Herpetosiphon gulosus: one gene and its partner. Each later gene encodes a partner of the first gene's protein in a complex. Links are inferred from orthologs where the notes say so. Each region holds a gene or a part of one and is shown on either strand. Other genes may lie near its edges.

The links.
Region 2: the proteins of ABEB26_RS17285 (region 1) and uvrB are in contact, whole or in part, in a crystal structure (PDB 7EGT), measured with the Thermus thermophilus proteins. The link is inferred for Herpetosiphon gulosus from one-to-one orthologs. Residues at the interface, in WP_096412145.1 of Thermus thermophilus: His654, Arg656, Phe657, Gln666, Asp668, Glu669, Lys680, Arg681, Leu682, Ser683, Lys685, Tyr686, Ala687; in WP_096411307.1 of Thermus thermophilus: Glu23, Leu25, Arg26, Asp27, Gly28, Glu29, Arg30, Phe31, Arg55, Glu326, Asp327, Phe328, Glu379, Ser382, Gln383, His398, Gly400, Arg401.

The regions. Positions count from the first base shown.
Region 1 is NZ_BAABRU010000012.1:181,815-195,540, reverse strand. What follows is about bases 2,700-5,693. They hold ABEB26_RS17285 (ATP-dependent helicase), read left to right. Parts: upstream 2,700-3,055; coding sequence 3,056-5,332; downstream 5,333-5,693. Other genes in these bases: ABEB26_RS17280 (O-methyltransferase), read left to right, coding at 5,352-5,693; ABEB26_RS17290 (ABC transporter permease), read left to right, coding at 2,700-2,927. Also shown: aroH (chorismate mutase), read right to left, coding at 1-247; ABEB26_RS17295 (ABC transporter permease subunit), read left to right, coding at 937-1,899; more of ABEB26_RS17290, read left to right, coding at 1,899-2,699; more of ABEB26_RS17280, read left to right, coding at 5,694-6,023; ABEB26_RS17275 (YybH family protein), read left to right, coding at 6,463-6,855; ABEB26_RS17270 (FMN-binding negative transcriptional regulator), read left to right, coding at 6,858-7,496; ABEB26_RS17265 (hypothetical protein), read left to right, coding at 7,655-8,575; ABEB26_RS17260 (response regulator transcription factor), read right to left, coding at 8,626-9,324; divalent-cation tolerance protein CutA, read right to left, coding at 9,324-9,659; ABEB26_RS17250 (ABC transporter substrate-binding protein), read left to right, coding at 9,888-10,877; ABEB26_RS17245 (HAMP domain-containing protein), read left to right, coding at 10,907-12,184; ABEB26_RS17240 (HAD family hydrolase), read right to left, coding at 12,220-12,873; ABEB26_RS17235 (DMT family transporter), read right to left, coding at 12,860-13,726. UniProt on the Escherichia coli protein: A helicase with DNA-dependent ATPase activity. Unwinds DNA duplexes with 3'-5' polarity. Translocates on single-stranded DNA with 3'-5' polarity. Initiates unwinding more efficiently from a nicked substrate than double-stranded DNA.
Region 2 is NZ_BAABRU010000001.1:158,889-175,472, forward strand. Bases 5,896-8,840 are described here. They hold uvrB (excinuclease ABC subunit UvrB), read right to left. Parts: upstream 8,444-8,840; coding sequence 6,347-8,443; downstream 5,896-6,346. Other genes in these bases: ABEB26_RS00815 (PH domain-containing protein), read left to right, coding at 5,896-6,319; ABEB26_RS00825 (hypothetical protein), read left to right, coding at 8,757-8,840. Also shown: ABEB26_RS00780 (YdcF family protein), read right to left, coding at 43-651; ABEB26_RS00785 (s-methyl-5-thioribose-1-phosphate isomerase), read left to right, coding at 764-1,843; ABEB26_RS00790 (GNAT family N-acetyltransferase), read right to left, coding at 1,891-2,316; rpsF (30S ribosomal protein S6), read left to right, coding at 2,735-3,040; ABEB26_RS00800 (single-stranded DNA-binding protein), read left to right, coding at 3,060-3,560; rpsR (30S ribosomal protein S18), read left to right, coding at 3,606-3,866; ABEB26_RS00810 (peptidylprolyl isomerase), read left to right, coding at 3,962-5,335; more of ABEB26_RS00815, read left to right, coding at 5,405-5,895; more of ABEB26_RS00825, read left to right, coding at 8,841-10,151; ABEB26_RS00830 (DEAD/DEAH box helicase), read left to right, coding at 10,395-12,146; ABEB26_RS00835 (phosphatase PAP2 family protein), read left to right, coding at 12,245-13,135; ABEB26_RS00840 (sensor histidine kinase), read right to left, coding at 13,116-14,411; ABEB26_RS00845 (hypothetical protein), read left to right, coding at 14,848-15,687; ABEB26_RS00850 (nuclease A inhibitor family protein), read right to left, coding at 15,684-16,124; ATP-dependent chaperone ClpB, read right to left, coding at 16,229-16,584. UniProt on the Escherichia coli protein: The UvrABC repair system catalyzes the recognition and processing of DNA lesions. A damage recognition complex composed of 2 UvrA and 2 UvrB subunits scans DNA for abnormalities.

The DNA of each region.
Region 1 (13,726 bases):
CAGGAACATCCATTTCGTGTGCACACAGCATGGCCAAGTCGTTCCAGCCAAGCTGACGGGCAGCCAAAGCTGGGAATTGCGCGTTGAGGTTGGATGACGTGGTAAAAAAGACACAAGCAATATCATCAAGATCAATCTCGTTGGCTTGAACCATGGCCAACAACAACTCGCTAGTTGCTGCCAATACAGCCTCTGAACTATTTTCCAGCGCCACCGTTGCACCGCGAACTCCACGACAAACGAGCATAGCATCCTCCAGTGAAGCACAACAAAAAGCGCGGAGCTTGTCGCTCCGCGCCGAAGGGTATTTCCAAAATCAGTAAGGTGTGTCTAATCCTTCGTAGGCAGCGACAACTCAATATGGCAGCTAAAGTAATAAAAATAGCTGCTAAAGAATGCATATGAGTTAAAGCTGTTGAAAGATTGCATGGTTGACAGAACCTTGTATCAATTACGATTGGCCGGAGCATACCACATGGCTTGCTATTTCGTCAAGTACTAATTTAAGCAACAAACTTAACAATCTTTCGAGGGGTCAGTTGTCAGGGTTCAGTTTTGATCCACGAAGCACACGAAGTTACACGAAGGCTGAAATCGCGAAGCTCGCGAAGGTTCAGTTTTTAGCCACGAATTCCACGAACCCTAGTCTATTCATCCAACAGCGAGAACCTGATCCCTGACCCCTAGCCCCTAACCTCTTAACTTCACCCCTTATCCTTCATCCTTATATAATCCTCTGCGCCTCTGTGTTAAATCCTCGTGCCTGACCCCTGGCCCCTGATCTCTGACCCTATGTTCTATGTTCTTTGCTACATATATAGGCTGCTAGCCAATTGTGCCAAGCTCGGTCGTAAGGCTGAACCTTTTGTTAAACGAATGAGTAATATACATAACACCTCAACGCTCATTCCTCAGGGCCAATTGGAGATTAGAATTATGAGCCGACTCTTGCTTCGCAAACTTGCGTTGTTGATCGTGTTAGTGCCGACATTACACTTTTTAGGGGCGTGGTATGCCTATCGTCAACAGGGCTTTTTTTATCCACCCAAAGAAGTGTCAACGCAAACAGGCAATGGATTTAATGTATCGTATGAGTTCGATGATCGTCCGTTTATGACCCACTATCGTGGTGTGCTTGCCGCCATGGTCGATGGTGATTTGGGGCGGATTGAACGGACGAAAGTCGCTGAATATATCGATGATTTTATTCTCCGTTCGGCGCAATTGTTGGGCGTGGCATTTCTCGCGACGATCGTTCTTGGCTTGGGGATGTGCTTATTGGCAATTTCGCCGCGCACTGGGCGGGTCTCGCCAACAATGGTCACAATCTTTACCTTGGGCAATGCGATTCCTGGCTTTTTCTTGGGTACATTGTTAGTTTTGGGTTTGCTCTATGCCAAACGATCTGGCTGGACGAACCAATTGCTCTTGCCAGTGCAAGGCTATAGCACCTCCAAACATCTAATTTTGCCAGCATTAACCTTGACTTTGCGTCCAGCGTTTTATATTGCCTCGATTGGTGCAAGCTTGCTCGAACATGAATTTCAGCAAGATTATGTGCGGGTTGCCAAAAGCAAAGGCTTGCGTTGGCGAACGATTGTGCGTCGCCATGCCATTCCTAATGTTGCGCCGGCGGTGTTTGCTAGCTTAGGCCGTGGCTTACAGATGGTGGTTGGTAGCTTAATTTTGGTCGAAGCCTTGTTCGATTGGCGCGGTACAGGTTGGATGCTATTCAATACACTGACTAATTCGCGCTCAATTACTTTTTTCAACCCATTGATTTTGGCTTTGCTGCTGGCTATGACTGGCGCAATTTTGATTTTGGTGGATTTGTTAGCCTCAATGCTGAGCTTATGGATCAACCCACTTGGGCGGCAAGCTAGCGCAGGGAGAGGCTAATGGTTAAAAATCTACCACTGACCTTTGGTTTAAGCATTGTTGGCTTGATGCTGCTGATTGCGATCTTCGGCCCTAGCCTTGCCCCGCATGCTCCAGCCGAGGAACATCGCGCCTTTCGCTATGAGGGCCAACTCTACGGCGGCCCGCCGATGCAAGCCTTGCCCCCCTTCAGCCATCCCGAATATCCCTTGGGCTTCGATGATATTAGCCGCGATTTATTGAGTCGGCTGTTATGGGCGGTTCGACCAACTTTAGTGCTCTGTGTAATTATCGCGGCGGTGCGCTTGCTACTTGGTTTGGTGGTTGGCGGAGTGGTTGGCTTTTTGGGGCCACACGTGGCAAGTTGGTTGGATACGATTACTACCATCACCAGCGCCTTGCCAATTTTGATTGTAGCCTTAGGGTATTTGATTTGGACTGGCGGCAGTGCCGTAATTGTCTATCAAGGGGTTACGCCGATCACTGCCAATAATGCAGGTTTGGCGGCGTTTATTGTTGCCTTATGTATGACTGGTTGGGTTAATAGTGCCAGCGTGGTGCAAGGCTATGTGCAAAAGATTTTGCATGCGCCCTACTTGGAAAGCGCTCAGGCAATTGGCCTGAATCGCTGGCAAATTACGCGGCGCTATATTTTGCCCCAAGTTTGGCCGTTGCTGCCAATGTTGCTTGCTAGCGAATTAACCGCCGTCACCTTGATTGTGGCTGAACTTGGCTATTTGGGCTATTACATCGGCGGTAGTTATATTTACACTGATAAAACCACCGATAGCCCCTTACCCGATATTGTCAAGCAAAAAGCTGGTCAGCCTGAACTTGGTCAGATGCTTTCCGACTTTTTTGGCCAATATAGCCGTGCACCGTGGGTTTCAATTTTTGCTGGGCTGTTGATGGTATTACTATTGGTTGGTTTTACGCTCACCAGTGAAGGCTTGCGCCGCTCGTTGGATATTACACGGCCTCGCCGTTGGTATTGGCGCAACCTGTTGCAACGCAAAACTAGCAAATCTAAGCTAAATCAGGCTACCTAGGGCTTTGCTATCGCCAATCATTTTTTGCTGTCGCTCACCTGTTCCACCTCAGCGCCGGAACGGGTACAATAGAGAGAGCAACATACTAAACATCACGGTTATCGACCGTCACAATAAGGACTAGATCAATGACTCACCCGCTGCTGATTGGGTTGAACGCCCAACAACAACGCGCAGTCCAAGCGATTCATGGGCCAGTGTTGGTGCTGGCTGGCCCAGGCTCGGGCAAGACCCGCGTGCTGACTCATCGGATTGCCTATTTAATTAATGAAGTTGGGGTGCGCCCCTATAACATTTTAGCCGTCACCTTTACCAACAAGGCTGCCCGCGAAATGCGCGAACGGCTTGGAAATTTGATTGGCGAAAGTCGGGCGCACGATGTAATGATGGGCACATTCCACTCAATTTGCGCTCGTTGGTTGCGCCGCGATATTCAGCATCTGCAACGCGCCAACGATTTTGTGGTCTATGATGCCGATGATCAGCAACGGGTAATGAAGCAGATTTTGCGCGAATTGGATTTAAGCGAGAAGCAATATAATCCGCGTTCAATTCATGCCCGCATCTCCGCTGCCAAAAACGAGATGATTGGGGTAGCTGAGTTTGCCCGCAGCGTTAGCAGCTATTTTGATGAAATTGTCTTGCGCTGTTATGAGCGCTACGAAAAACAATTGCTAGCCAATAATGCTCTCGATTTTGACGACCTGCTGCTCAAAACCGTGAATTTATTTGAATATCATCTCGATGTGCTGGCGCGGTATGCCGAACGCTATGTGCATGTGATGGTTGATGAGGTTCAAGATACCAATCGGGTGCAATTTTCGCTGATCAATCAGGTTGGCGCTGGCCATAACAACTACTTTTTGATCGGCGATATTCAGCAATCAATTTATGCTTGGCGTGGGGCGCGGTTGGCGAATGTGCGCGAATTTGAAGAGGCGCACCCCGATGTCCAAATTATTCCACTAGAGCAAAATTACCGTTCCACCCAACCAATTCTTGATGTCGCCCAATCGATCATCGATGCAGCTTATGATCGTCGCCATACCACCAAAATCTGGACTGATCAGCAGGATGGCGAGTTGGTTTCGTTGGTCGAGGCCTATGATCACAATGAAGAAGCGCGGTGGGTGGCCGATGAAATTATGCGCATTCGGGGCCGCGAAGGCCGCTCACTCGATGATTTTGCTGTGATGTATCGCACCAACGCCCAATCCCGCGCCTTTGAAGAAGCCATGATCAGCCGCAACCTGCGCTATCGATTGGTCGGCGGCACGCGCTTCTACGAACGCAAAGAAATCAAAGATATTGTGGCATATCTGCGAATTATCCATAATCCCCACGATGAAGTTAGTTTGCTACGGGTGATCAACGTGCCAGGCCGCAGCATCGGCGATCGCACCCAGCAAGAGCTATTGCAATGGGCACGCAATCTTGATGTCTCAATTTGGGATGCCCTCGAACTGCTAGCTACCAATGAAGCCCAAAGCCCGCCGATCAGCGGGCGAGCACGCAACGCCGTTGAGCAGTTTCAAAAATTGGTCGCTGGCCTACGCGATTTGCGCCACGATTTGATGCTCGGCGAGTTGATTCAGCGCTTGCTTGAGCGTGTGCCCTTGCAAGAGTTGCTGGTAGCCGAATATGGCGAAGAAGAAGGCGCAGAGCGTTGGGAAAATATTCTCGAATTGCAAAACGTTAGTATGGAATATCTGGCCCTGCCTACCGAAGATCAATTGCCGCGCTTTTTAGAAGAAGTCGCCTTGGTTAGCGATGTAGATAGCCTTGATTCCAACAAAGAGCGCGAGCCTGGTGTGACCCTGATTACGCTGCACCAAGCCAAGGGTTTAGAGTACCCGGTGGTATTTTTAGCAGGCTTAGAAGAAGGCTTGTTGCCGCACGGACGCTCAGTCGATGATCCTGAAAGCATCGAGGAAGAACGGCGCTTGCTGTATGTTGGGACAACTCGCGCCAAACAACGGCTGTACATGCTCTATGCTTTCAAACGGGCAACTTGGGGTCGCACCGATATCACGATTCCTTCGCGCTTTTTGGGCGATATTCCCAAAGATTTGCTGCAGCGCACGCCCACCCGTGAAGTCAAACAGATGCCAGTTCATGCGGCGACCCAATGGCAAAGCAATCCGCCGCAACGCACGCGGGGCACGCAACCAAGCACCAGCAGCATGTGGAGCGGCGCGAGTGGCCCAGTGCGGCCAAAACGCCCCGAACGTGAGCCAAGCGCCGCCAGTTATAGCGCTGGCGATAAAGTGCGCCACGCCAACTTCGGCGAGGGTGTGGTGGTCAGCAGCAAAATGGTCGGCGACGACGAAGAAGTCACGGTGGCGTTTCCAGGCAAAGGTGTGAAAAAGCTCTTAGCCGCCTTCGCCAAACTCGAACGGGTCTAGCACGGTTTAGGAGGAATCGATGAATCAAACAATGTGGGATGCGGTTGATCAGTATATTTCCGATCGATTAGTCCAAGCTGACCCAGCCTTGGATGCAGCCTTGCAGGCTAGTGCCGACGCTGGCTTACCACCAATCAATGTTGCACCCAATCAAGGCAAATTGCTGCATCTGTTTGCGCTGATGTGTGGGGCTAAACGCATTTTAGAGATTGGCACGCTGGGTGGTTATAGCTCAATTTGGTTGGCTCGCGCTTTGCCAGCCAATGGCAAATTGATTACCTTGGAATATGAGCCGCATCACGCTGAGGTTGCCAAAGCCAATATCGTTAAGGCAGGCCTGAGCCAAAAGGTTGAAGTTCGGGTTGGCGCAGCGCTCGATAGTTTAGCTCAGTTGGCCGAAGAAAAGATTGAGCCATTCGATCTGATTTTTATTGATGCTGACAAGCCCAATAACCCGCACTATTTGGCTTGGGCACTCAAATTTGCCCATGTTGGCACGGTGATTATTGGCGATAATGTGGTGCGCAACGGTGCAGTCATCGATCCCAGCAATCCAGACCCAGCGATTCAAGGAACCCGCCAGTTGTTTGATGATTTAGCTTCGAACTCCAAGCTGACGGCGACAGCCCTGCAAACTGTGGGCAGCAAAGGCTACGATGGCTTTGCAATTGCGATTGTCCAGCAACTCTAAAATTAATTGATCGGCCATGGTTCAAGCCAGTTGAGACTAATCAACTGGCTTACTTGTTTAAGCATAATTCGATGACATAATCAATCTCGATCACATGGTTGCTGGCTAGAAATAATTAATTTCTGCTTGATTATGATTCTATACCTCTCCATTTATTGTCATTTAGGGGGTGCAGGGGGATGAAAACACCCTTCGGTCCCCGCCTTGAGGCGGGCTTACAGAATAGGTTTGGTCAGCCCTCACCCAACCCCTCTCCCACGGCGGCGGGAGAGGGGGCTAGGGGGTGAGGGCTGACCAATCAACGGCAAATTCTACCCAATCATTATTAAAAACCTACCCTTGCAAGAATGCAAATTGTTTAACACTGCAATGTTCAGTCGTTGGGCGGTACAATCAGCTGAGTTTCATTGGCATAATTGGCGTAATCAAGGAGGAAGCGATGCTCGACGATCAGATGATCCTGCGCGAATTGGTCACAACCTGGATTCAGGCGACCGAAGCTGGCGAGGTAAGCAAGATTTTGCCCTTGTTGGATGATGATGTAATTTTTTTGGTAGCTGGTCAAGCGCCGATGCGCGGCAAGCCAGCCTTTATAGCTGCTTCTGCTGGCTTGAGTCAATTCAAACTCAAAATCGATTTTGAAATTCAAGAAATTAAACTTAATGGCAAATGGGCAACCTGCTGGAATCAGTTGCGGGTGCAGATTCAGCCGCAGCATGGCAAACCGCCGCTTGTACGAACTGGTGATAGCTTTTCGTTATGGCAAAAACATGCCCATGGCTGGCTTTTGCTGCGCGATGCCAATATGCTCCAAACATTGAAAGAGGCATAATCATGTATATTCCCAAACATTTTGCCGAGCCAAATCCCGATGTATTGCATGAATTAATCCAACGCCAACCTTTGGCGACGATTATTACGATTGGCGCTGAAGGCATCAATGCTAACCATATTCCGTTGTACCTCGATCCTCAAGCGGGTGAATTTGGCACACTCTATGGCCATGTGGCGCGGGCTAACCGCATGTGGCAGGAGCAGCATTCGCAACAGGAAGTTTTGGCGATTTTTCATGGAACTGATAGCTATATCACGCCAAGTTGGTATGCCAGCAAAGCTCAAACTGGTAAGGTTGTGCCAACTTGGAATTATGCTGTGGCCCACGCCTATGGCCCTTTGCAGGTGATCGACGACCCACAATGGTTGCGCCAACAGCTTGAGCGGCTGACCAACCACAACGAAGCCAGTTTTGAGCATCAGTGGCAGGTTGCTGATGCACCACACGACTATACCGAAGCCCTGCTCAAAGCGATTGTTGGTATTGCGATTCCAATTACCCGCTTGCTCGGCAAATGGAAAGTTAGCCAAAATCAGCCGCAAGCCAACCAACAAGGCGTAATCGCAGGTTTAGCGGCAAGCTCAGAACCAAGCGCCGCCGCCATGATTGAGCTAATCAAACAACGCCAATCGTCTTGACAGATCTGTATACTAGCCAATGTAAGATGCTGTGGATTGTTAGACCCTTCCTTGCAGCTACCCAGCAGCTCGCTATGCTCTTGTTTGATTGACCCACTATGTTTTTTTGCACTTGGGTCAATTGATTTGGGATTCTTGTTTTAGGAAGGAGTATGCACATGGCTCAAGGTTTATGGGCACGCCGCTGGGCGAAATTTCAAGCAGTTGGCTTGATCTTGCCAATCTTGGCAGCCTGTGGGGCAAGCACAACCGAGGATCGGACAATTGCCTTAGCAACTGTGCCACCGCCAACCGCCACCGCCACAACCGCACCAACCGAGGTTCCAGTTGCTACAAGTGAGCCAACCGTTGCCGCGACCAATCCGCCTGCTACGACTGCAACCACTGAGGCCTCCCCAACTGCCACCTTTACGCCAGAGCAAGCCGAACTTGAACGGCGCTTTCGGGCAGCAGTCAGCGATGCCGAAATTGCCGAACCCAGCGAAATCTCAGATAAGCTGACGATCGTCGATCCCAGCAATAGCAACCTCGTGTGGGATGAAGCAACAGGCCGAGTGTTGGTGGCAACTTGGACATCGTGGAATGGTTACGATAGTTTGGTAGGCCAAGAAACCACGACCACCCGCGAAACTTGGGTGACCGCCGTGCCCGAAATGCAAAACTTCTGCAAAGCCTACGTCCCAACTAGCGATGTACCATTGACGTTACGTTTGGAGCAATTGCTGGGCTTGCCTGCCAACAACGGCAAAAATCGGATTGTGCATTTGTGGGTTCCAGCCGAAGATCTGTTTCGGCCCAGCCCCGACCCTGAAATTAGCGATAGCATTGCCCAACTCGAAATGCCTGAGCCAAGCGCCTTCTCTTCGCAACAAGATTATGAATTTAGCCGCGATTGGTTCAATCTCCAACGCAGCCTCTCGTATGATCCCAAGAATGGCTACCCTTGGACACGCCTAGGCTACACCTACGATTGGGGCAATCAGGCTAGCGAAGTTGGTTTAAGCGAATTTGTGGTGTGGGCTAAAACCACGGTTAAAGTTGAGAGCGTCACCCAAAATGCTGAATATTGCCAGCCCTAATTGAATCGAAATACCCCTCTCCTACTTGTTGTGGGAGAGGGGCAAGAATTTTAGCCTTCGATAAAGCGATAACCAATACCCCATTCAGTCTGAATCAAATTCGATTCAGCATCGATCTCGCTTAATTTCGAGCGTAAGCGCCGAATATGCACATCGACGGTGCGGGCATCAACATATTCATCGTAGCCCCAAACTTGTCCTAGCAACACTTCACGGGTAAATACTTGGCCTGGGTGCGAAGCCAAATAGGCCAATAAATCGAATTCTTTGGGACGCAAGGTTAATTGCACATCGCGGAAGGTAGCGCGGCGACGAGCATTATCAAGCTGCAAGCCACTTGAAGTTGGCGCGGCATCACCAATCTGTTGGCGCAAACGGCTAGCCTCGGCAGTACGCCGCAACAATGCCCGTACTCGGGCTACTAGTTCGCGAGGGGAGAATGGTTTCACCACATAATCGTCAGCGCCCAACTCCAAACCGACGACCCGATCAACCTCATCGGCACGGGCAGTTAGCATAATGACTGGTTGCTCAAAGCCTTCGGCTCGCATTTGGCGTAACACCCCAAAGCCATCGATTCCAGGCAAGCCAATATCCAAAATCAATAGATCATAGGTTTCGTTGCGCAAGCGTACCAAGGCATCTTCGCCTGAGCCAGTTTCGCCCACTGCAAAGCCTTCGCGCTCAAAGCGCGAACGTACTACATCGACCACACTTGGTTCATCATCAACAATTAAAATACGTTGCATTAGGCATCCTCATTGGTCATGACTTCGCTCAAAATCCAGTTTAGAAAGCGTTGCGAGCCATCAACAATTGGCAAGGCAATAATTTCGGGCAGCGAATAGGAGTGCAATTGTTCGACGCGCTCGATCAAACTGCCCAAGGCATCGGCCCTAGTTCGCACAATCAACAAGATTTCCGACTCTTCCTTGAGCACTCCATCCCAATGATAAATCGAGCTTATTTGGGGCAAAATATTGACACTGGCGGCCAGCCGTTCAGTAACCAAGGCGCGGGCCAACGTGCGGGCCTCATCAGCATTACTGGTGCTGATCAAAACAACATGGGCTGTATCCGACATAGCTCCTCCAGATCGATCTAAGCCATTGCTGTGTCTACTCTACCTTAAAGCCATCGATCTGCAAGAGGGTTAAGCTGTTACCACTTGTTAATCCCCCATTGCATCGAAGGCTATACCTAGCGAGTTTAGCGATTTGGCCTATTGAGTCGGGCGAATTGGCTGTGCTAGGATAGCCAACGCAGCATCACATGAGAGTGAGTGTACATAGTGTCCATCGGAGCGTACCCTATGTCACAGCATGCATTGATCAAACGTTTATTAATTTTGGTAACACTGTTAAGCTTGGTGGCTTGTGGCTCAAGCGAAGCTAGCCAACCGGTAACTGCTAACAAAACTCCTAAAACCTATGCCGATTTGGTGATTGGCTATTCGCAGATCGGTGCTGAAAGCCGCTGGCGCACCGCCAATACCCTCTCGATCCAAGAAAGTGCTCAAGATTTAGGCGTTGACTTACGCTTTGCCGATGCCCAACAGGAACAAATCAACCAAATTAATGCAATTCGTTCATTCATCACCCAAAAAGTTGATCTGATTGGGGTTTCGCCAATTGTTGCTGATGGCTGGGATGCGGTTTTTGCTGAAGCCAAGGCCGCTGGCATCCCAATCATTGTGGTCGATCGCACGGCCAATGTGCCCGACGAATTAATTACTGCCTTTATTGGCTCGGATTTTGTGCTAGAAGGCGAACGCGCTTGCGAAGAAATGGCCCAATTGCTCGATCAAAAAGGCACAATTATTGAGCTAGAAGGCACGGTTGGCTCGGCTCCCGCCCGTGATCGCAAAACTGGCTTTCATAATTGCTTGAAAAAATATCCCGAAATGCAGGTTTTGGTCTCAAAAAGTGGCGATTTTACCCGTGCTCAAGGCAAAACCGTCTTACAAGGCCTGATTAAGCAATATGGCACTGATTTTGATGCGATTTATGCCCATAACGATGATATGGCCTTGGGGGCGATTGAATTGCTCAAAGAATTAGGCATCAAGCCTGGAGTTGAGGTCAAAATTGTCTCGATTGATGCAGTTGAAGATGCCTTCAAGGCTATGATTGCTGGCGATTTGAATGTCACGGTTGAGTGTAACCCGCTGCTTGGGCCACAATTTTTTGAAACTGCCCTAAAAATTGTCAACGGCGAGCCATTTGAACGCTGGGTTAAATCGAACGAAGGAATTTTTCGCCAAGCAACTGCCGACCAAGATCTGCCTAAACGGCGCTATTAGTCGGTTGAGAATTGGCTGAGGTATGGTTCATGCAAGCTTTTGGTTTGTTCAAAACAATGGGTTTTCGGCAGCGTTTATTTTTGGCGCTTGGCAGCCTGAGCGTGTTGGTGCTAGCGGTTGCGCTTTTGGCCTTCTTTACTCTGCAATCGATTCGTCGTACCTCACGGGCTGCGGCCAACGACCGCGCCATGAGCATTTTAGCCAGCGAAATTTCAATCCATGCCTTGCAATGTCGGCGCTATGAAAAAGATTTTTTGCTTAATGCTGGCAATATTATCGCTCAAGATGCTCCATTGCAGCAGTGGCATGCAGCCAGTTTCGAGCTAGGCAAGGCGATCAAAGAATTTGAAGATGCAGCTAGCAGTGAACTTGATCAAACTCAAGCACAGGTTTGGCGCGAAGCTTGGCGCGATTATGTGCGTGGCTTCAGCAGCGTAGAAATTGCGGTCAACGAAGGCTCGATCAACGATACCCAAGCAGCAGTCAAAACCTTTGAGGCCGCCCAAAACAATATTCAACTATTGACTGATCAGTCCTATGATCTGGCCGAAGTTAAAAACCATGCTTCGCAGGCGAGCAGCGCCGAGCTAGATTTGGCAGGTCAGCAAGCAATTATGCGCCTAACAGTTATTTCGAGCGTGATTGTGTTGCTGGCCTTGTTGACCTCATGGCGCTTCCCACGTTGGCTGATCAAGCCGATTCAGAAATTACAAACCAGTGCTGAACGCCTATCCAGTGGCGATCTTTCGGCGCGAGCAGGGCTGCGGCTGAATGATGAAATTGGCATGCTTGGGCGCAGTTTCGATCAAATGGCCCAAACCCTTGAGCAAAATACTAACGATTTGGCCAATGAATATGTTGTTGCTCAAACTGCCCGTGAAGAAGCCGAAGCCGCCCGTAGCCAAATCGAACACCAATTGTTCATGATTCAGCAGCAAGCTCAAGTGATTGCTGAAATGAGCACGCCAATTTTGCCATTAACTAGCCACGCTTTGGTCATGCCCTTGGTTGGGGCATTGGATCAACAACGGATTCAACAGGCTCAAGCCCGTGCCTTGGAAGCAATTCAAGAGCGACGGGCAAAATATTTATTGCTCGATATTACCGCTGTACCAGTGATCGATACTCAAGTTGGCCAAAGCTTGCTGCACCTACTGCGTGCAGCACATTTGCTTGGTTGTCGTTTGATGTTGGTTGGCGTGCGCCCCGATGTTGCCCAAACCATCGTTGGGCTGGGGATTGATCTTGGCGATATTGCCACATGTAGCAGTTTGCAAAGTGGCATTGATCGAGTGCTTAATCACTAGGCTAAGCCAGAACAACGGCGTTCTGGCTTGGCCGATTAGGCATTAGCTTGCAGTTCAGTCAAAACCTCGGCTAAACTGGCATATTGCCAGACTGCTGCCGGAAATTCTAAATATTTGGTGACACTATTGGGCACGGCATACACGGTTGCTCCCGCTGCCAAGCCGGCTTGCACTCCTTGGGGCGCATCTTCCAGCACAAGGCTGGCCTGAGCGCTGGCTCCCAACAATTCGGCAGCCCGCAGAAAAATATCGGGCGCTGGTTTGCCATTGGCAACTTCCTCACCCGTTACCGTCGCCCCAAAACAATCGCTCCAGCCAAATTTGCGCAACACCATGCTCAAATATGGGCGCGGCGACGAGGTTGCAACCGCAATCGGGAATTGCTGTTGATTAAGCCAACGAATAATTTGATCAGCATAGGGCATGGCTTCGGCTTCGTGCTCAACCAGTTCGAAAATCAATTGGCGATGCTCAGTAATCGTTTGCTCGATGCTTAACGGCAAATCGAAGCTCTCGACCAACATTTTGGCATTATCGAAAGCGCGACGACCAACCATGCGATGGCCCCAATCGGCTGCACAGGTTTTGTTATAGCGAGCCAGAAAAACATCCAATGCTCGCATACTGACAGGCTCGCTATCGACCAATACCCCATCACAATCGAATAAAATCGCCTCAAACTGTTTCATTAGGCTCCTGCTTTTTAAATAGTGCTAGTGGTGGTAATTCGGCAATTACAATCCCGATCATCATTAATAAACCGCCCCAAACAAAGGTTGATGAAATAGTTTCGTTGCCGAAGGTCGAGGCAAACAGCGCCGCAAAGACTGGCTCTAGCACGAAAATCAGGGCGGTGCGGGTTGGCGAGGCATAGCGCTGTACGATAATCTGAATCGCCAGCAACACCGCCGTACAAATGATGCCCAAATAGGCTCCAGCCCAAAAAACGTCGGCGGGCAAGGCGGGTACAGTTTCAAACAACAAGCTGCCAATTCCAGCGACGACAGCGACCACAGCCACTTGAATCAAGTTCATGGCAATCGGCGAGGCCTGTTTGGTCCAGTGGCCAATCGCCAGAATGTGGCCAGCAAAGGTCACAGCACAAATAAACACCAAGAAATCGCCCCACAACGAAACTGGTTGCGAGCCAGCTTGGGCCGCAGGGTCAATCGAAAGTACATATAAACCAGCGACCGCCAGCACAACTCCAGCCCAAACTTTGGCGCTGACTTTGGTGCGCCACAGCACTGCACCCATCAAGGGCACAAAAATCACGTTCAAACCGGTAACGAAGCCAGCGCGTGAGGCGGTGGTCATGCTAATGCCAATGGTTTGGGTGATGTACCCAACACACAGCAAACCACCAGTAATCAAACCTGCTTGCCAGTCGGTGCGCGTCCATTGACTGAACGATTTAATCGCCCATGGCAGCAGAACTAAGGTTGCTAAGCCAAAGCGCAGTGCCACAAAGGCCAACGGCGGCCAATGATCAGTGGCATCGCGAACCACAAAAAATGTGCTGCCCCAAAGCATCACAATCAA
Region 2 (16,584 bases), on another replicon or contig:
ACGCACAGATGCTCAGTTTATGGTATCCCAAAAGTCACGATCTTATTGATCTAAGAGTACATAGGCGAGGTAGGCCAAGGCTTCTCGGCTGGTAGCTTTGATACTAGCCCAATTCGTAGTTGGGCTATTGGCTTTGACGGGCGCTCCAAAGCTTGTAATACCATAGTCGTGGGCCATTTTGAGCGCTCGCAGCAGGTGTGGAGGGTCGGTCACAATCAATAAACTATCGATCTGCTGGCGTTGCATTTCATCGTGGACTGCCAACAAGGTGCTACGGGTATCCCTGCCTTGCGCTACGCTGATGATCAAGGTTGGATCAATCGAGTGTTCGATCAAATAATCATAGGCAACCGAGGCCTCTGAGCGAGTATCGTTAAGGCCCGTACCACCCGAAACGATGATTCGGCGGGCATAACCCAAGCGGTATAAACGAATTGCTTCGGTCAGCCGCGCTTCTAAAACTGGCGATGGCTCACCATCCCATTGGGCTGCACCCAGCACCAACAAGGCATCAACCGGGCGCAATTCAGCTCGTTGGGCTTGGCGATATACAATGTAGCCCGTGCTGATAAACATTACCGCTGCCAAACATAAGCTGGCGAGTAGCCCTCGGATGCTGCGGCGAAGCCATTGTTTTGCTGGTGATTGCATTGCGATCCTTTGCCCTATTTTGCTGCTTCGTGCGCTATACTACCACGCCCAAGCGAGTTGCGGCGCAATCTCTGCTACAATTTTAGCATCAAAAAAATGTATGAGGTTGCTGATGACTGGACGTTTACCTTTGCTAACCCGCCGTGGCGATACCCTGCGCTACGACCGCGAAAAAGGCATTGTTGCTATATTAAATCGCCGTTTGTATCCAGCCCAAACTGTTTGGGTCGATTGTGCTGATCTCGAAGCCGTGGCTCAAGCCATCGAGACGATGGTGATTCAGGGTGGCCCGCCCTTGGCCTATGCTGCTGGCTATGGTTTGGCTTTAGCCCTCGATCAAGCTACTGACTATTCGTTAGCCCAACAGCAAATGGTTTTAGCTCAAGCCTTGGAGCGCTTGCGCCGCACTCGCCCAACTGCTGACGATTTACACACAATTTTGGCCGAGGCCGAACGCCTAGCCTTGCAGGCACTTGAGCAAAACCAAGCTCCAAACGAAGTGGTTTATGGCTATGTTGCGGGCGAAATTCAGCGTGGCGACCGTTCAGCCGAGCGTTGTGGCGTGCGAGCAGCCGAATTATTGACCGATGGCGATACGGTTTTGACGGTTTGCTATCCTGGAGCGGCCTTTAATTGGATGCTCTACACGGCGGTGGTTAAACAGGGCAAACACGTGGCGGTTATGCCCACTGAAACCCGACCCTATGGTCAAGGTATTCGGCTGACGGCCTCGCAAGCCTTGGAAATTGGCTCACAAGTGACGGTGATTAACGATAATATGTCGGGCTTTTGTTTTAGCCGGGATCTGATCACGGTGTATATGACTGCCGCTGATCGAATTGCTCTCGATGGCTCGATCGCTAATAAAGTTGGAACCTATACCAATGCCGTGCTGGCAAAACGTCATGGTGTGCCGTTTTATGTGCTGGGCTATGATGGCCCCGATCTCAACACGCCAACTGGCGCTGAGATTCCCATTGAAGAACGCAATGGCGATGAAGTGCTGATGATGAATGGCCAGCGTATCGCTCCTGAAGGCGTGCGTGGCTATTATCCAGCCTTTGATATAACCCCGCCAGAGCTGATTAGTAGTATCGTGACTGATCGTGGGATTTATCGGCCAGCCATGATTCAACGCTATTTGGATGATAGCAACGATGCACCACTTGATGTTATTCCGTTGTTGGGATGAATTTAATGCCCAGTGCCGAGTTTTGAGCTTAGCACTGGGCTTGTTCATTAATCAAGCGCAATTCGAAAATGGTAGGCGCTGATCGTCAAGCCTTCGCGAAAATAGAATTTATGGGCTTGTTCGCGCTGCACGCCGCTATCAAGATGTAGTTCGTTGCAGCCTTGGGCTTTGGCTTCAGCTTTGAGCCAATCCAACAAGGCCTTGCCATGGCCACTAGAGCGTTGGCTGGCGGAGGTGATCAGATCATCAACATACAGCAACATTCCAGCATACAGCATTTCCATGAAGCGATAGCCCACCACAGCTTGAACCTGACCTTCAACGACGACGGCGGCCATCTGATAGCCATCACGCTGGATCATCCTTTGAATTCTTGCAACATACTCTGCTTCAACTAAGCCTGGCCGCAGCTCACGCATCACGGCAAAGGTGCTGGCAATCTCGGCGGCACTTTCAATTTGTTGGATTTGCATCGGTCTGGTTGCTCCACAACAGCATAATTGGGGCTATTATCGCAGGTTTTCCTGTTACAGATTCCTTGCCATAATCGCTTAAGTTAGGTTCTTTGCCCCCTGTTTCGCTATGCTCTGTGTTAACGTCTGGCCCCTGGCTTCTGAACCCGATGTTCTATGCTCTTTGCTCTACGATGGCTTTTATGCTATACTGCGGCGGCCTTTCTGCTCCGTAGCCTTGTGGCCACCAAACCCACGGCAAAACGGGGCAAACCCGAAGGAAGGAGTCTTCGAGTGGTTCGCTTTGAACCCTCCTCGCATCATTTTGGTGCTGGTTGCAACGCAACCCCTTGACTCCATGCATATAACTCAATTGGATATTGGCGGCCCCGTGCCATGAAACGGTGGCAATTTAATGTTTCATGTAGGTGAAAACATCGTGCGTGCATACGAAATGATGACCGTCCTGCGCCCTGATTTGGGTGGCGAGGAAGAACTCAACACGACCATCGAGACCATCCAAGGCTATATCAAAGCTCAAGGCGGCGAAGTAGCTAGCACTGAACAAGGCGCTCCTTGGGGCCGCCGCAAATTGGCGTATCCTATCGACGACTACACTGAAGGTTTCTACTTCTTGACCCACTTCAGCTTGAACGCTGATCGCGTGACTGAAGTCGAACGTCACTTGAAGTTGGCTCCACAAATCCTGCGCTATTTGTTGATCCGCGACGAAACCAAGCGCTAAAACCAACGGGGAGGAAACCGTGGCGAAAGATTTAAATAAAGTGATGATTATTGGTCGCTTGGGCAAAGATCCTGAAATGCGTTTTACGCCGCAAGGAACCCCCGTGACCAACTTCACTGTCGCCGCTGGTCGTCAGTGGAAAGACCCCAATGGCGAGACCCGCGATGAAACCGAGTGGTTTTCGGTCGTGGTCTGGAACAAATTGGCCGAGATCTGTAATCAGTATCTGACCAAAGGCAGCCGCGTCTATATCGAGGGTCGGCTACAAACCCGCTCGTGGGATGACGATAGCGGCCAAAAGCGCTTTCGTACCGAAGTGGTTGCCAGCGATATGATCATTCTTGATCGTACTGACCAACAGCAAGGCCAAGGCCAGTCGCGCAGCGGTGGCTACCAAGCTGGTGGCAATCAACGCCCAGCCCGCGATAACTCCGCCAATGATTATAATCGTGGTGGGAGCTACGGCGGTGGCGCTGGCTACAACGAGCCCGATATCGGCGATGACGATATCCCATTCTAAAAACTGCTGAATTTGAATTACTAGAACATACAAGGAGCCGTTCGCATGTCAGATCAACGCCGTAAGTCGGCAGGTCGCCGCAAATACACACCCCGTCGCAAAGTGTGTGTCTTCACGGCTGAGGGGATTGTGCCCGATTACAAAGATATCAAGCGCTTGCAACGGATGGTCTCGGATCGCGGCAAGATTTTGCCCCGCCGCCGCACTGGCACATGTGCTAAATATCAACGTAAATTGAATGTTGCAATCAAACGCGCTCGTCACTTGGCGCTGTTGCCATTCGTTTCTGAAAATACCCGCGGTTAATTCTGCGTCGTTGGTTAACGAAGCACAGGCACAGTCGCGAGATCCGCGCTGTGCCTGCTTTACTTTAGTTTCCCCCAATGGAGTAGGCAAGGATTATGGCAAAACATACTGAGAATGTGCAGCACTCGAAGCCACTGAACAAACGGCAACGTGCTCGCTGGGATCAAGAACGCAAGCAAAGCACTCGTGTGTTGCTAATCGCCGCTGCTGCGGTTGGCTTGGCGGTGCTCCTGATTGGGATTGGGCTGGTCATTCAGAAGGTGATTGTCCCTAACAAAACCATCGCGAATGTTGCCGGGGTTGAAGTTACCAACGCCGAATATCAACAATATCGCCAAATTATGCAAGCCCAACAAGCAATTAATTTGGCTCAACAAATTCAGCAATATGCCCAATATCAATTGCAAGGCACCGAGCAATTTGCTACCGATGTCACCAATTATATTGCTGGCTTGAAAGATCAGAATGCTCCACTTGATTATGCTGTGCTTGATCAGCTGATCAATGATAAGGTGCTTGAAAACAATGCTACCGCTGAAGGCATTACGGTCAGCGATGAAGAATTGCAACAAAGCTTGGCAACCAAGTTTGCTCCCGCCAACGAAGTGATGAACCCAGTTGCCCCAGTAACCTCAACCACTGGTTTAACTGATACTGCTTCGTTGACTCCAACCCCAACTTCAACTCCAACCCTCAGCGAGGCCAGCAATCGGGTTGATTCGGCAGTGACCACCTATTTTGGTACATTGCGCGAATTTATTGAAGAAACTTCGACCTATGGCTTGGCAACCTTGCCATTTGATCGCGAAGCATTTAAGGCCTTTGTGTTGCACCAAGAACGCTTGCAGTTGTTGCGTACAAAACTTGGCGAAAAATTGGTCACCGAAGATCAAGCAACCAAGGAAATTTATGCTGATGCGCAGCAAATTTTCGTAACTGCAAATATTACCGACCCAACCGACCCCGTAACCGTAACCAAATGGGCGCAAGCCAAAGCCAAAATCGATGATATTGCTGCGCAGTTGACCGATACGGCTAGCTTTACTGATGTGCAAGTGTTGAATACTAACGATAATGCAGTCGATAATCCAGCCACAGGCATGCGACCACTAACTCAATTTGATGCCTTGGGCATTACCCAGCCAATTTCAACCCAAGAAGTTGGGGTAATTGGCAAGCCGTATCAATCGACCCAAGGTTGGCATATTGTTTTGGTACATCAGCGTGAATTGCGCCCAAGCCAAACCGATTTGGCCACCAAGCGCGATGAGGCTGTGCTTAAGTGGGTTGAGGAAAAACGTACTGCTGCTGCTGTACAACGTTTCCCCGAACCAACCGCAACGACCGTTCCACCAACGATCGAGCCAATTCCAACCACGATTCCACAGCCAACCACTGATCCAGCGGCAGTTACCGCAACTCCAACTGGTGCAGTTGCGCCAACCGAAGCAGTAACGCCAACACCATAAGCAAAAACAGGTAGAATAGTGGCGGGTCAAAGGCGACCCGCCACTTGTTGTTTAATCTGAGGAGTTTCCATGAATCGATGGTGGGCCAAACGAACGATGCGAGTATGGGTTGCCCTAGCAATTACCGTGCTGATCATTGGCGCAACGATTTGGGCAACCATGCAATTGCTTGCCGATATCGCTGGTACTGCCACCACATGGCGCATCGATTTAACTACATTTGCTTGGTTTGCATCAGCAGTTTCGGGCTTTTTGATTAGCGTGATTATGCTGTATCGGGTTGGGAGTGCCTTAACTTTGCACTATCGGGTCGATCGCAATGCCTTGACGATTCACTGGTTGGGGAATACTGCGGTTGTGCCGATGAACTTGATTACAGCGGTTGAGCCAAGTGTGGCTGTGAAGCAAAAGCCTGGTTTGCTCACTCGTTTTGGTTATACTAGCGGGGTTGGTCAGGCAGTTGATGAGCAGGTTTTGAATTTCTTTAGCACCCAACCTGCCGAACAAGCCCTGCTTTTACGCACCACGGGCGGTAGTTATGTAATTACTCCAGCCCAACGTGATAGCTTTATCCAAGAGGTCGAAAGCCGGCTTAATTTGGGGGTGGTGCAAGTTCAAAGCGAAGGTGTAGTGCGCTCTACGCGGATTGCCTATGATTTTTGGTTGAATAATGCGGTGCGCTGGGCGCTGGTGGTTGGGCTGTTGCTCAATTTTGCAGTTTGGGGCTTAATTGCTTGGCGCTATAACCAACTGCCGCTTGAAGTACCAATTCGGATTGATGCCACAGGTGCAGTTAGTGGAGTCGAAGCCCGCGAACAACTGTTAGCCTTGCCCTTGGTTGGGTTGCTCGCTTGGCTGATCAATGCTGGATTTGGGGCATTGGTGTATCGAACTTCACGGGCTGGGGCGTTTGCCTTATTAATTGGTAGCTCGGTGGTTCAACTCTTTTTAGGTGTGGCAGTTTGGGTGGTGGTGCGCGGCTAGCCCTGATCAACCAGCCGCGCCGCTCGTTTAGAGCTTGCCGCGTGAACGGCCTTTGACTTTGCGTTTGCCAGTATCCTCTGCAACGACTGCCGCTCTGGCTCGTGGCTTGTGATTGACGCTCTCAAGCAAGGCCGTGTTGTCGATCAAGGCTAAGGTTTGGCGCATTTCGGTCAGTTGATCACGCAATAAGGCCGCTTTTTCAAACTCTAGATCTTTGGCAGCTTGTTTCATCTGCTTTTCAAGCTCGTTGATAACTTTAAAGAGTTCTTCTTTGGTCATGCTGTCGGGGTTGGCGGCGGTTTGGTAGGCTGCTGGCTTTTCAGCAACTTTCTTCATGCCTTGGGTCAAATCGCGCACTGCTTTAACGATCCCCTTGGGTTCGATGCCATGTTGTTGATTATAGCGCTCTTGAATTTGGCGACGGCGACGGGTTTCGCTGATTGCATAATCCATGGCTGGCGTAATCGTATCGGCATACATCAGTACCGTGCCATCGATGTGGCGAGCAGCCCGCCCAATAATTTGTACCAACGACGATTCGGAGCGTAAGAAGCCCGCTTTATCAGCATCGAGAATAGCCACTAATGAAACTTCAGGCAAATCTAAGCCTTCGCGCAAGAGGTTGATTCCCACCAGCACATCATACACACCCAAACGTAAATCACGCAGAATGTCGATTCGCTCAATCGTGTCAACATCGGAGTGGAGATATTGAGTGCGCACGCCCATTTCTTTGAGATAATCGGTCAGATCTTCGGCCATACGTTTGGTCAGGGTTGTGACCAACACCCGCGAGCCAGTATCAACCCGCTGTTTGATTTCGCCCAGCAAATCGTCGATTTGGCCACGAGTGCGCCGCACTTCAACCATCGGATCGAGCAAGCCAGTTGGCCGAATAATTTGCTCAACCACCTGTTCATGATGTTGATATTCGTAGACCCCAGGCGTAGCTGAGACATAAATTGCTTGATGCACATGCTTCGAAAATTCATCAAACATCAAAGGGCGGTTGTCGAGCGCCGAGGGCAAACGGAAGCCAAAATCGACCAAGGTTTGCTTGCGCGAACGGTCGCCATTGAACATCCCACGAATTTGCGGCACTGAAATATGCGATTCATCAATCACCAATAGAAAATCATCGGGGAAGTAATCGAGCAATGTCCATGGCGTTTGGCCTTCGCTGCGCCGATCCATATGCCGACTATAGTTTTCAATCCCTGAGCAATAGCCCAATTCTTCCATAATTTCGAGATCGTAGAGTGTGCGCTGTTTAAGCCGCGCCGCTTCGAGCACCTTGCCTTCGCCTTCGAGATGGGCTAATTGCTGCTCTAGCTCAAGCCGAATATCGCCAATTGCGGCCTGCATTTTGTCGGCGTTGGGAATAAAGTGCTTGGCGGGAAAGACTTCGATTTGCTCTTTTTGGGTCAAAATCTCGCCAGTCAAGGGATCAACCTCGACCATGCGCTCAATTTCATCGCCCCACATCTCGATCCGAAAAGCACTTTCAGCATTGGCCGGAAAGATTTCGAGCGTATCGCCACGCACGCGGAAAGTTCCACGGTGAAAATCAAGATCGTTGCGCTCAAATTGCAGATCGATCAGGGTTCGCAGTACTTTATCGCGATTGCGAATCTCGCCAGTTTTAAGCTTGAGCGCTACTTGACCATAATCAGTTGGCGAGCCAAGCCCATAGATCGCCGAGACCGAGGCCACGATAATCACATCACTGCGGGTAAACAGCGCTTGGGTTGCTTCGTGACGCAAGCGATCTATTTCTTCATTGATTTGAGCTTCTTTTTCTATATAGAGATCCTTTGATGGCACGTAGGCTTCGGGGGTATAGGCATCGTAGTAGGAGACGAAATAGCCTACGGCATTCTCAGGAAAAAATTCTTTAAACTCGGCATACAATTGTGCGGCGAGGGTTTTATTGTGTGCCATTACCAAGGTAGGCCGTTGAACTTGCTCGATCACCCGCGCAATTGTATGAGTTTTGCCAGTCCCTGTTGCCCCCAATAAGGTTTGGTGGACAAGCCCACTATTTAAGCCATTGACTAATTGGGCAATCGCCTGTGGTTGATCGCCACGCGGTTCGTAGGGTGCATGGACTTTTAATGGTGGCATACGACCTCCTAAATCACGTCATTAATTATACTGTGCTTATGCTTATTTATGGTCGTTCTTGCGACTGATTATCGAACAATTGTGTTATTATAACGATTTTTTAGGATTGATCGCTAGGGGTCAGAGATCAGGGACTAGGCTTCAGGAATTAGGCTTAGGTTATTGGATGCGGGCTATAGCAAGATCAGCCTTCGCGTCCTTCGCGGTTTCTACGCTCTTCGTGCTCATCGTAGATAAAACTCCTGATCCCTGACCCCTAGTCCCTTTATCAAAATCGTGGATAATAAGCCTAAATCAGGTTGGGGAGGCACGTGTGGCACGGATTTGGCGTTGGCTTGGAGCCAGTTTAATCATTATTATTGGGTTGGTATGGCTCATTCGTCAGCCACCAAGTTTGGCGCTGCAAGCGGCCCAAGCTCGTTTAGCTGGCAACTGGCATCAAGCAACCCGCTTGTATCAACAATTAAACCAAACCCAGCCAAGTGTGCCCAATCAATTAGCCTTGACTGAGCTATATTTGACGCGCGGCGAGTGGCAAGCGGCTGATTATCAATTAATTGAGGTGTTTCGCCAACCACTCAAGCCTGAACAACACCAACAAGCCTGGCAATTGTATGGCTGGGCTGGCTTGCAACGTGGCGATCAAGCTGCGGTTCAAGCAACAATCCGTACTTTCGACTCCAATCTGTGGAGCCACCTACTGCGAGCTGAATTGGCATTTCGTGTGGGCGATTTGATTAGTGCAACCAATCACTTGAATCAGGCCCAAGCCTTGTCCCAACCATGGCAGAATTGGGCTTGGCTGCGCAGCGCTGAACTGGCATTGCCCAATGATCCCAGCCTTGCGCAACAGTTTTTAGCCCAAATTCAACCGCAAACCAACGGCCCACGCTTGGCGAATCCATGGCAGTGGCAACAACGAATTCAGCGCATGCAGCAACTTGTGCCGCAAGATCCAACTCAGCGTATGCTTGGCGTAGCCAGTTTATGGAGTGAACAGGGTTTGTGGCAAGCCGCCGATCTGCTGCTCAGCCAAATTCCTGCCAGCGATCAAATGGCGAGTTTTGCTGCCAACCAACGAGCGTTGTTGTATTGGAGTGCTGGCGATAGTGCTACGGCTTTGGAGTTAATCGCCACTGCTCAAGAGCAATGGCCAAATGTTGCGACCCTGCCACGCACCCAAGCCAAAATTGCCGCTAGCAGCCAGCAGCTTGATTTGGCACTTGCCGCATTGCAACAAGCAGTTAATTTGGAGCCAGCTAGCAGCGAAAATTATTTGGTGGCTGCGACGATTAGCCTGAGTCAAGGCGATTTTAATGGGACTGCCGCCGCCTATAATCAAGCGATTGCCACGGGGCCAATGAGTGGCACATTGAGCTTAGAGGCGGCTAATTTTTATATCAATACGCCGTTGCGCCGCTGTAGCAGTGGCTTGCAGTATGCTCGCCAAGCACTGAACACGCCAGTTGACGAGTTGGCACGGCGGGTTGTGGCGACTACCGCGTTGCAATGCTCGTTGGCGGCTGAAGCTGAATACATGATTTCGCCGCTGTATCAAACCAGCCCTGATGATCCGCAATTGGCCTATTTATATGCGGTTTCGCGTTGGCAACAAGCCAAGCCCGATGCTCAAATATTGCTCGAAAAAGCCGCCGATCGGGCAATTCAAACCCCATGGCTTCAGCAAATTGAACAGTATTTGAACTGAGCCAGCTCAATCAAAAATTAAGAAGATGCACCTATCTGCGTTTTGGCATAATCAAAAAAGCATGCTATAATCGGATCTAACGCTAAGCAGAGAACGAAAACGCGGGCGGTGTAGCCCCCGCGTTTTTTGTGTCGTGCGCGTCGCTTGCTTGCCATTCGGGGGGTTAGGGCGACTCCGCACGCTGCGGGACGGTAACAGCAACGGGCTGTTAACCCTACATTCACCGAAAGGATACTCGTTTTAATGACTACGTTTACGGAACTTGGGCTAGGCGAAGCGACGTTGCGGGCAATTACTGAACTTGGCTATGAAGAACCAACTCCAATCCAGGCTCAAAGTATTGGTTTGATGCTCAGTGGCAATGATATTATCGCCCAAGCTCAAACAGGTACCGGCAAAACCGCTGCTTTTTCGTTGCCAACGATCGAACGGATTGATCCCAAAGCCATGGGTGTGCAAGCCTTGATCTTGACCCCAACGCGCGAATTAGCCGTCCAAGTCTCGGATGCTATTTCAGCGTATGGCAAATATTTGAACATTCGCGCCTTGCCAGTCTATGGTGGTCAGCCAATTGATCGCCAACTTCGCGCTTTGAAGCGTGGGGTCAATATCGTCATCGGCACACCTGGCCGTTTGATGGACCATATGGAACGTGGCACGCTTGATCTTTCGACCGTGCGCACCGTGGTGCTCGACGAAGCCGACGAAATGCTCAACATGGGCTTTGTTGATGATATTGAATATATTTTGGAACGCGCTCCTAAGGATCGCCAAACTGCTTTATATTCAGCCACCATGCCCGATGAAATCGCGCGTTTGGCTCGCAAATACTTGAAATCACCCCAAATGGTGACGATCGAACGCGAACAATTGACTGTGCCGCAAATTCGCCAAGTGTATTATGAAATTGGCGCACGCGATAAATTTGAAGTGCTCACACGGATTCTTGACCTTGAAATGCCAACCTCGGCGATTATTTTCTGCCGCACCAAGGCCATGGTCGATGAGCTTGGTGAAAAATTGTTGGCTCGTGGCTATGGCGCTGAATTGCTGCACGGCGATTTGAGCCAAGCTATGCGCGACCGTGTGATGAAGCGCTTCCGCGAAGAACAAGTCGAAATCTTGGTCGCAACCGACGTGGCTGCCCGTGGCTTGGATATCGAACATGTCAGCCATGTGATTAACTATGATATTCCGCTTGATCCTGAAGCCTATGTTCACCGGATTGGCCGAACTGGCCGGGCTGGCCGTTCAGGTGTTGCCGTAACCTTGGTAACTCCACGCGAACGTCGCCAACTGCGCACCATCGAACGCATGACTGGTGCGCCAATTCAACGCTTGCGCTTGCCAACGATTGCCGATGTGGTCGCCCGCCGCCGCGAAGCCTTCAAAGACAACTTGCGTGAATTGATCGAGCAACACAACGAACAAGGTGGTTTGGAACAATATTTGGTTTTGGCCGAAGAATTGGCCGAACAATATTCACCAACCGATTTGGCCGCTGCTGCCTTCAAGATGATGCTTGGCGAGCCAGATTTGACCGCCGAAGATCCTTTAGAAATGGTTGAAGACGAAGCAACCTTCGATGCTCGCCGTGGCGATCGCCGCGATAGTCGCGATAATGGTCGCCGTGGCGATCGCCGCGATAATGGTCGCGCTGGTGAACGTGGTGGCGATCGCGGTGGTGATCGTGCTGCCCGTGGGCCTCGCAGTGGTGATCGCAACAGCGGTGGCCGCTCGTTCCGCGAAGAAGGCATGACCCGTTTGTTTGTGGACATTGGCCGCGAACAAGGTGTGCGCCCAGCTGATATTGTTGGGGCAATTGCCAACGAATCAGGCTTGCCAGGCCGCGCAATCGGAGCGATCGATATTTTCGATAACTTCACCTTTGTTGATGTGCCGGATGAGGCTGCCAACCGTGTCTTGGCTGCGCTTGGTCGTACCCAAATTCGCGGTGTGAAAATCACCCCAACCTTGGCTCGCCCACGCCGCTAAAATCATTTATTCGTCCAGTGCTTCGGCTCCTTGGTTGCTGCCAAGGAGCCGTTTTTAGTTAACGTATAATTGCGCCAATCATTCTAGTGAGGTTGGCGATGCAACTCGATTTGCTTGAACGTTTGCAGCAATGGCATAACCCCGTGCTCGATCGGCTGTTTTTGTGGATTACCAATATTGGTGGTGAGGATTTTTATCTGTTGCTCGGGCCGCTGATTTTTTGGTGTGTTGGGATCAACTTAGGCGTGCGATTGTTGGTGATGTTGCTTGGCTCGTTTTATACCAACGCTTGGCTCAAAGATTGGTTTGATACTGTTCGACCTGCGGCTGCCCATCCTGAGCGTTTTGTGTTGAGCGAAGGCGCTAAAGCCACTGCCCTCGAAGAAGATGGCTCGTGGAGTCCTTCATTTCCCAGTGGTCATGCTCAACATACCTTGGTTTTTTGGGCGTTTGTTGGCTTGTGGCTACGCCAGCGCTGGGCTTGGGCAATTGCTGGCATTATGATTTTCCTCGTTAGCTTTTCGCGGCTCTATTTGGGCGTGCATTGGCCGATCGATCTGCTTGGTGGCTGGTTTTTTGGCAGTTTAATTGTGGTCGCCAGCATCTATCGCACGCCAATTATCAGCAATTTACCAAGCAAACAGCAAGAACGCTTGGCCTTGGCGGTTGCCGCGCTCAGCTTAATTGGCTTATTCGTTGATCCTGGCGCTGATCGGGTTAAGATGCTGGGCTTTTTGGCTGGCTCGTTGGGTACGTTGGGTTTGCAGCAACGCTATGCTCAATTTCAGGTGCAAACCGTTTGGTGGCGACAATTAATCAAAATTGTGCTGGGCATTAGCATTGTCTTTGTGTTGCGGGCACTGCTCAAAAGCGTTTTGCCCGCAACCCTGATTGCTGATGGCCTGCGTTATTTGATTATTGGAGTATGGACGACCTTTGGTGCTCCATTGCTATTTCGCTTTACGATTGCTAAACCTGCGGCAAATTGAGCCGAATTTGCGCCCCACCCTCTAGCCGATTACTAAACTGGGCAGTGCCACCATGCAAGAGCGCTACATGGCGAATCAAGGGCATTCCCAAGCCGCTGCCGCCCATTTTGGTCGTCCAGCCCAAGGCTTGATTCAACGATTGAGCCTGATTTAAATGATCAAGCAAATCGGCAGGAAAGCCCTTGCCCGTGTCGTAGATCACAATCTGCGTCGATTGAGGCGTTTGTTCAACCTGAATGAAGATTTGGCCTTCGCCAGGGTAGCGTAACAGCGCCTCAATTGCGTTTTGCAAAATGGTATGAATCGCCAAGCGCAAAAAAAGCGCATCGCCAACCACAATACAATCAGTGGGGCAATCGATCTGAATGCTCGAATTAAGGCCATGGCGCTGCATCTCGGTTTGGCATTCAGCTTGTTCAGTTTGCAGCAGGGGCAATAATTGGATGGGGATGCGTTGTTGCGGCAGCAATTGGCCTTCGCGGGTGAGCACCAGCAATTCGGTCGTTAGTTGGCGAATTGAATCGGCGGTGGTTTGTAATACACGCACCAACTCCTGCGGGTGAATCGCATCGTTATCGATCACTGCCTGTTTGGCGAGATGTTGATTGAGCATTGGCAACAATACATCAAGGCTGTTGCTATAGGAGCGCAATTCGTGCTGAAAAAAGCGCATAAATTGGCGGACTTGCTGCTCTTTGCTGAGTTGAGCTTCAGTTTTGACCCGTGCTTTGGCAAATTGCACCGCCTGCGATGTGACCCCCCAGAGCATCAAAAACTCCAAAATATTGAATGCGATGATTGCTGGTGTAAACACCCGCCAACCGCCAGCATGAATCGAAGCAACAATCGTGACTGAGAGTGGATAAAAGGCAATCGGCCACCACCGCCGACTGGCCAACATCGCCATCAAAATTGGCAACATCGTCAAGACTACCACCGCCGCATCCGAGGGAATAGTCGCCAGCACATAAAAACAGGCGAGCGTGAGCACAGCAACCACAATCCAGCGTGGCCAAAGGGCGTTGGGCTGGCGAAACATCCACCATGCCAGGCCACCCAAGCAGAATGTTACCCCAAAATCAAGCAGAATGACTGCGGTTGGCACATCGCCATAATCTAAATTGACCGCACCCATAATTCCAATTAATGCCGTAAACAAGGCCAAAATTGCAGTGAGGGTTGCAAATGGATCAGCACCATGGACAATATCCTGCCACCATTGCTTAATCCAGTACCAAGCACGCACTTTCCATGGGCCGATTGATTGCTCTGGCATAGGCTTGCTTTCTTGAAATGGGCTTGAGTGGTTGCTAAGGGTTTGGCCAATCTGGGTTTCTAACACTTTTTAAGGGTTCATTTAGCCTACTTCGATCTAGTCCTAGTTGCAATTGGCACAAAGCTGGTTGGATATAGGCCATGCCTAGCACTTAGTCCTATCCACAATAAGCCCTTAAGAACTGTTGTGATATATAAATAGATCGTGTTTTAATAGCTCTATTCCTAACAACTGTTATCAATTGTTACCGTCATTTTGTTCACCAATTGTCTGCTGGCTTATTAAAATGATTGAAATAAGGAGCCTACTTTATCCCAAGTTTACGAGAGAATAATTCGCGTGTCCCGCCATGTTCTGCAAATCATCCTAGCATTACCATTTGTTATGCAGTACAGCCGATTGTAGTGATTGAATTATGTTTAGAATGAGGCAGCATATGACTAAGCCCGACGACTTAACCGATATAGTAGCTGATTTGAATCAACAACAGTACTGGAATTTGGATGGGGCGGAATGCCAGCTTCTTTGCCAGCGCAGTTGTGAAATCTTACGACGCAACCCAATCCCCAACCCTGCCAAATATGCTGATGTGGTGGTTAATGTCTATCACGATTATGCCACGGTCGCCGCCGCCTGTGATCCACAACATCCCAGCCATGAGCTAATTTGGGTTTCGATTATGGATGAGATTTTGAGCTGGTATCGCTGCAAGCGCTTTTCGCTGGGCAACGGCTCGCAATTGTGTGAGCATTCACCCGATTTAGTGGCCTACGAAAATGTTAAGCGTTCGCTGCCTCAATTTCGCTTTGAAGCCCGTTTGCGCAGCTATATTCACACGATCGCTGATCGCGCGATTATTCATTGGTGGCGAGCCAAGGATGCCAAAAAACATGGTGGCAGTGGCGGACGCAGAATTCACGAAAGTAGCAATGTTTATACGCCCAGACCCCAAGATCAAACCTATTATCTTAGCCAAAGCCACGGGCCCGATCATCAACGTGAATTAGGTGATACGATTGCCTCGCCCGATCTTTCACCCGATGAGCATGTTGAGCGCTGTGAACTTCAACGGCACATGGCGGCTGAAGTTCACGCGATGGTCGATGACCCGCTGTATCCAATTGCCCAGCAATATTGGTATGCTTTGTTGTGCGAGGATAACAATATTACAGCTTTGGCTAAACAGCTCGGCTTGCAGGCCAATGATCTCTACAATTTGCGTGATCGGCTGCGGCGGCGTTGTAAACCTTTTTTGGTGCAATGGTTTTTAGTCTAGGTTTCGACCAACTGGGTTTTTAAGCCAATCAAGTTGCCTGCGCTATCCTTGCCCAAAATATAGGCATCGATGTTAATCTCGCCCACGCGATAGACTTGGATGTCGGTTAATTCGGCCTTGAGTACTTCGACCAACTGCTGAAATTGGCTCACTGTTGCTTTTTCAGCCTCGCCATGCCAATCTTGCATGGTTGTGGCATTGCCCAAGAATTGCTCAAGGCTAATCGTTTGGATGGGCTGACCATTGGTGAGGGCTTCGGGGCTGAACGGAGTAGCAGCATCCCAGGCAAACGGCGTGAAGGGCGCATCGGTTTCGCTCATCATCAGCAAGCCATTGGCGGCGGCGGTAATTTTTTCTACGCTTGTTTCGGCCACAGAAACTCCTTGTTTACGTCGAATTGGGCTGATGCGCCCGCGACGTGGACGACGAAAGGGCATATACTGCTCCATCGACAATTGGCTGAATGCGGTTAGTATAGGGCATTTTTCGCACCAACAAAAGCCCCCATCAAGCTACGGATGGGGGCTGCGATTGCTAGCACTTAGTTAAAACTGAGTTTGCCATTCTCAACATCAACATTGACGGTTGTGCCACCTGGGAATTTACCTTTGAGTACTTCCAGGGCCAGCGGATTGAGCAACTCGCTTTGGATGGCGCGTTTGAGTGGCCGTGCGCCGAACACTGGATCGTAACCAACTTGAGCTAAGTGCTGTCGCGCCGCTTCGTTCAATACCAATTTAAGTTTGCGTTCGCTCAAGCGTTTGCTTAGCCGATCAACCTGAATATCGACGATATGTTTGATTTCAGCTTGGGTCAATGGCTTGAAAATAATCACATCATCAATCCGGTTGAGGAATTCAGGTCGTAGCTCGTCGTGTAATTCTTCCAGCACGGCTT